Regions from separate parts of the Pseudoalteromonas sp. MMG006 genome, predicted to be linked through region 2. Evidence: riboswitches for the same ligand, from Rfam matches in the RefSeq annotation. Region 2 holds a riboswitch; the other holds the start of a gene.

Region 1 (3,187 bases), on a different contig from region 2:
GGGTCTTTCACTGAAATTAAAAGTAACGCATCTCGCTTTGGTCTAAAAGGTTCTGAAAAAATAACAGATGGCCTAGAAGCGGTTTATAAGTTTGAGTTTCAAGTAGACGTGTCTGATGCTGACTCAAAAGGTGATAACGACGATAATATTTCTGCTCGTAACCAATATGTGGGCTTAAAAGGCGCATATGGTCAGGTAGTTGTGGGTCGCAACGATACAGCCCTTAAACAATCACAAGGCAAATTAGATTTATTTAACGACCTTGAAGGCGATATTAAAAACGTATTTAAAGGTGAAAACCGTTTAGGTGATTCAATTACTTATACATCTAAAACATACGAAGGCTTTAAGTTACTTGCTACTTTTATTGCTGAAGATGACGTAGATGCAGATAACGGTTACTCATTAGCGGTTACTTATGGCGATGTAGCACTTAAAAAGAGCGCTATTTATGCGTCAGTTGCAGCCGATAGCGAAGTAAATGGCTACGATGTTGTACGTGCGTCAATCCAAGGTAAAGTTGAAAACTTTAAACTAGGTGCAATGTACCAAACGCAAGAAACTGTAGATGGCAGTGCAGAAGCGGATGGTTACTTATTAAATGCAGCTTACAGCATGGGTAAAAACACCTTCAAAGTACAGTACCAAGCAATGGACTTTGACGATAGCGATGATAAAACAGCGGTATCGGTAGGTGTTGATCACAAGTTGAACAAAAACATTAAAGTGTTTGGTTTTTACTCAAGCTTCGACATGGACAACAACGTTGACCAAGATTATGTAGGTTTAGGTATGGAATACAAGTTTTAACTATTCGCTAAATTAGTTAAAACACTCCCTTTTTAACCGCGCTCCTTTGAGCGCGGTTTTTTTTGCTTTAAATTCTTTAGCCGCCCATAATAGACCCTCATTTGGAATGAGGTGCAAACCCTCAACTATTCCCGTAACTGTAATTAGCATAAAGCTTTAAGTCAGATACAAATGAGTAATACCAATCAGCATAAATATTTGAGCATTTAACGAATTAAATTTTATCGCTTAATAGTTTTTGTATCTAAGCAGATCGGTAAAAATTTTTTAACGAGCGGGTTTACTCATTTTTTTTAATGCACTAGGTATTGTTAGTTGTATTGTTAGTGGGTAGGCGCCTACCAAGGACTCACTGTTGCACACTAAATTAGCGCCAAACACACCTTTACTTAACGTTAATAATGTTTCGTGGGGGATTGCCAATAAAAACATTTTAAATAATATTAATTTGCAAATATCGCCAGGTAAGTTTGTGGGCTTAATAGGCCCAAATGGCGCAGGTAAGTCGAGTTTGCTTCGTTGCTTATATCGTTTTAATCAGCCAACATCAGGGCAGATTACTTTTAATAATCACGATATTTGGCAACTTAAAAGTGAAGATTATGCAAAGCAAGTTGCTGTGGTACTCCAAGAAACGCCTTCGCAATTTAACCTAAGTGTATTTGATGTTATTGCTCTTGGGTTTACTCCTCATAAATCGATATTCAGTTCAGTTACCAGCAGCGATAAACAAAAAATCATCCAAGCTATCAACACTGTAGGGTTGGCAGATCATAGTGATCAAAGTTTCGAATCGCTCTCTGGCGGCGAAAAGCAGCGCGCTTTAATAGCTCGCGCTATTGTGCAGCAGCCTCAGTTATTAATTATGGACGAACCAACCAGCCATTTAGATGTTAAATACCAAATACAAGTTATGGAGTTGGCTAAATCGCTCGGGGTAACGGTGTTTGCATCGTTTCATGATTTAAACCTAGCTGCAGCAATGTGTGACGAACTAGTCGTTATTAAAAACGGTGAAATTACGCATTCGGGTACGCCAACGCAGGTATTAACCGAAAATATGCTAGACGACGTTTTTGGTGTGTGTGCTCAAGTCAATAGCCATCCACAACTATCGAAATCAGGAAATAGCATTCCGCACATCACTTACTTTTATGGTTATGAATGATATGAGCGCAGTTAATACTCGCCACTCACTTGCGTTATTTATAAGTATTTTAGCTGCGTTATTTAGCTTATTTGCAGCACTTAGTTTTGGCGCAGCAGATACTTCCCTTGAGGATGTGCTAACTAGTTTTTTACTGTCAAATGATGCATCCCTCAATACGCGTATTATTTACGAGCTGAGAATGCCGCGTACCTTACTTGCATTTATGGCAGGCGCAGGATTAGCAATTGCAGGGCTTATTTTACAAACTGTTACGCGTAATCCACTCGCCGATCCGTATTTATTCGGTATATCATCGGGGGCTTCGTTTGGTGTGGTAGTGCTTATGGCTGTTACAGGTATTAGCGCTGGTTTTATGTTATCTACTGCGGCGCTTTTAGGTAGTTTGGCTGCAATGAGTTTATTAATACTTATAGCCAGTAGGCAGCAAAGTGCTCAAGTTGAGTCTATGTTGTTGGCAGGTGTTGCATTGTCGTTTTTATTTAGCGCATTTACTAGCTTATTACTTTATTGGAGCGATCCCCAGGCTGTTGCGGCTATTTTGTTTTGGACGCTAGGTAGCTTTGCACGTGCGCAATGGGCAACGCTTTGGTTGCCGTTAGTCGTTATTGTTGTGTGTATTGGTTTTTTGCTGAGCTTTAGAAGGCAGCTTAATGCCATGCTATTGGGCGATGAAAGCGCCATAACGCTAGGTGTACGGGTACATCGATTTAGAATTTTAATGCTTGTTTTAAGTTCGTTAATAACCGCAGTGCTGGTGGCAATGTGTGGTGGTATAGGCTTTGTAGGTTTAATGGTACCGCATATTGTGCGCTTTTTTATATCACAAGGTAGTGTAGCTGGCCTATTAGTGACTAGCTTAGTTGGCGGCACGTTTATGGTGTGGGTTGATGTGTTTTCACGCTCATTATTAAAAAACCAAGAGCTACCTGTCGGTGTTATTACTGCTGCAATAGGTAGTGTGTTTTTTTTAAGCTTATTGTTTTTTAGAAAATCGAAGGTGTAGTCCAATGAAAACCCTAATGGTTCAAGGCACTACATCAGATGCGGGTAAGAGCACGTTAGTAGCGGCGCTTTGCAGAGTGTTTGCAAAGCGAGGAGTAAATGTTGCCCCGTTTAAGCCACAAAATATGGCACTTAATAGTGCAGTAACTAAAGATGGCGGCGAAATTGGCCGTGCCCAGGCTCTTCAAGCAATTGCTGCAAAGG
Region 2 (3,187 bases):
TAAACGTGTCACAGCGCCTTGGCGGTCACTACGGTATTGCATATCTAGTGTTGCATCAAATGCACCAAACTGTTTTGCTACTTCCCAATTGAATGTACGTTTAGCAACGTTACGTAATTCTGCGCCTGTTTCTTTGTTTTCTGCACTTAAGTAAGCAAAGTTAATATTGCTATCAAACCCATAAAACTGCTGAGAAAGGCTAAACTCAACCCCTTCATAGCGTGCTTCGTTTAAGTTAATAGGAAAGAAATTAGTGTCTAAAGAAATTTTATCCTCAATATCATTTCTAAAAATAGCAACGTCAACACTTGCTACATCAAAATCTACATTTAATCCGATCTCTCGATTTAATGATTTTTCAGGCTCTAAATCAGGGTTAGATGAAGGTGGAAAACCTGGAAAGGCTGGAAAATATAAATCGTTAAAGGTAGGCGCTTTAAAACCAGTACTTTGACTTATTCTAAAGGTTGCATCTTCAGATAAGTGATATCCGGCTGCCACAGTGTAAGTCGTTTCGTCACCAAATTGCTCATCATCATCTTGGCGTACAGTTAAATTAGCTAACACTTTCTCAGCGTTGTAATATGCACCAATAAATACAGCTAACACATCACGTTCTTGTACATCATATTGTGTTGAACTGTGGCTTACATCATCATTATACCAGTTAACACCGCCACTAATATTAAGTACTTCTGATAAATTATACTGACCGTTATAATCCAATTGCACACGCTTAGTTATAAAATCATTTTCGCCATATGCTGAAATATCGTGTGAATCATCTGTTGAAATAGCAATATCAATACTGTGTGATTGACTAATGTAGTTTTTATTCCAACCAGCAGAAAGCTGATAATTTTTAAAATCACTAGTTTCCACAGTACTCGTTGCAGGGCTAAAGCGGCTATCGTAATCTGCGTAACCTTCGCTGTATTGACCAAGCAACTTAAAGTCGCCGTAATGCGCGTCGGCGTAATTTACTTTAAAACCAAGGTTTTTATTTTCATAGCCATCGTCATCGGGCGCTACACCTTGTAATGCATCAAAGCCATCTGTTTTTTCAAAACCTGCATTAAAAGCGGTGGTCACATCAGCCGATTTAACAGAACCCGCAACTTGATAGTTTTGGTATGCGTCTGAGCCAAAAGTAGCATCTAAAGATAAATTATCAGCTTCTCGCGTAATTATATTAATAACACCCGCTAGTGCGTCTGAGCCATAAACAGCAGCACGTGAGCCTTTAATAATTTCGATACGCTCAATGCTATTTAAAGGAACGTTACTTAGTGCTTTTTGGCCAAGTGTTGCGGAGCCTGTTCTTACACCATCAATTAAAATTAACGTATCACCAGAACCTGTACCACGTAAAGATACACCCGTGTTTTGGCCAAAACCACCATTAGGGTTAATCTGAAAACCAACCTGTTTGCTTAACAGTGTTGGTAAGTCGCGTATGTTGCTTGCATCTATTTCAGCACGATCAATAACATTTACGCTTGCTAAAACATCATTGATTGATTGCTCAAATTTATTGGCGGTAACGGTAATTTTTTCAATTGATTGTTCTGCACCAGACACAGAAAATGACAGCGCAGCAGTAATAGCAACGCCCAAAGTAGTTTTATTTAGCATGATGTTCCCTATCTTTGCCCACCGCAAAGATTTAAGTAATTAAGATTACTTTAAGGCCGGTCTCCGGACTCAGTAAACACCTTTAAAAAGTGTAAGTACTTTACCGTTGCGGGGGCAGTGTTGGGATTGTTTTTGTCATAAATACGCACCAACTTCCCGATTATCTTGCTGTTAGTTTCAATACCTTAAAACCAATGCATAAGCACTAAGCAAGCACCTTAAAAATATGCCGCTATTGTGAGCATTTTGTTTACAAATGTCAACGGACGTCTATATAGCTAAAAACAATTATTATTGGGATGCATTAATACTAGAGGATACAGAATATTTATTTAGTAACTCAATAATGCGGGGCTGTGTAGCTGCTGAATTAAGTATTGAATCTATTTTAGATGCAGATATTTTGCTTTGCTTGCGACTTACTAAAAAATGAGTGTCAAACACGGCGTCGGGTGTTTCGCTTTTATATAACAAACTCATATCGAAGATTTTTTTATTTTTAAAATATTGATAAGCAATATTATTTAAAACACCGACATCTGATCGCTGCAATAACAGCATTTTTACTACATTGAATTCATCGACTGTGAGGCTAACATTATGCTCTTGGCTTAAGTAATATGCATCGGTATTGTACTTTGCAAAATGATACGAATAGCCTAATACACCCGCTTTAGATAATGACTGTAAATCATCAAAGTAGCTTTGATCTTTTGCGTTTTTTTTAAGTGCATATAATTCATTTTTAGTAATGACATAAAACTTGCTTTGAGTAACCCCCTCTCGAGCCTCTGGCGGAAGCCATTGCAGTGCCATTAAAAATAAAACATCAAATTTACTTTGTTCAACTGACTTGCTTAACCTCTTTACAGGTAATGACGTGAGTACAAAGTTGTAATCATTTTGCGTGCTATTTAATATTTTAATAAACTCTGGCGCCAGTCCTTGCTGTTTTTCAGCATTAATAATGACAGGAAAGTAGCCATCTTCAACTAATACGTTTACATCAATTGCTTTACTTAGGCTCGAATTGCTAAAAAGTACAAAAACAATAAATAAGAAAAATTTGTAACAATTCATCAATACATCCAAACCAAAACATTAATAATACTAATAAGTATAGTCACTTAATTGTTTATAACAGTAGGTTTTTAAGGGCTTTAGAGAAATTTTAAAAGTTTGTTTAACCTGAGCTTATATTTAGCTCAGGTTAGAAAGGATTTATTTATAACAAAAACGTTTTAAATAATTAGTCACGGAAGTTTTTAAACTGAAAAGGCTGACCTAAATCAGCAGTACGTACTACTTGCATAGCTGCTTGTAAATCGTCGCGCTTTTTACCTGTTACACGTACTTCTTCACCTTGAATTGCAGCTTGTACTTTTACTTTAGAATCTTTGATGGCTTTAACTACTTTTTTTGCCATGTCTTTTTCAATACCTTGCTTTAGGGCAACGTTACGAAAAACATTCTTACCCGCACGTGTAATATCTTGAAGCTCTAAGCTCGCTACATCCATGCCACGTTTAGATATTTTACCGGCTAAAATATC

Evidence for each region. A riboswitch is a leader RNA that binds a small molecule or an ion and turns the genes downstream of it on or off. The one in region 2 is predicted to bind cobalamin.
Region 1: linked by a shared signal. The riboswitch ahead of J8L73_RS04600 (ABC transporter ATP-binding protein) and the one ahead of J8L73_RS10755 (TonB-dependent receptor) in region 2 are both predicted to bind cobalamin.

What each region holds. Positions count from the first base shown of each region.
Region 1 is NZ_JAGJEJ010000003.1:84,426-87,612, reverse strand. Features, by position in the region: gene J8L73_RS04605 (porin) at 1-810, shown strand, start outside; cobalamin riboswitch at 867-1,002, shown strand; gene J8L73_RS04600 (ABC transporter ATP-binding protein) at 1,166-1,978, shown strand; gene J8L73_RS04595 (iron ABC transporter permease) at 1,980-2,984, shown strand; gene J8L73_RS04590 (cobyric acid synthase) at 2,989-3,187, shown strand, end outside.
Region 2 is NZ_JAGJEJ010000009.1:86,664-89,850, forward strand. Features, by position in the region: gene J8L73_RS10755 (TonB-dependent receptor) at 1-1,635, opposite strand, end outside; cobalamin riboswitch at 1,672-1,838, opposite strand; gene J8L73_RS10760 (ABC transporter substrate-binding protein) at 1,927-2,715, opposite strand; gene J8L73_RS10765 (YajQ family cyclic di-GMP-binding protein) at 2,885-3,187, opposite strand, start outside.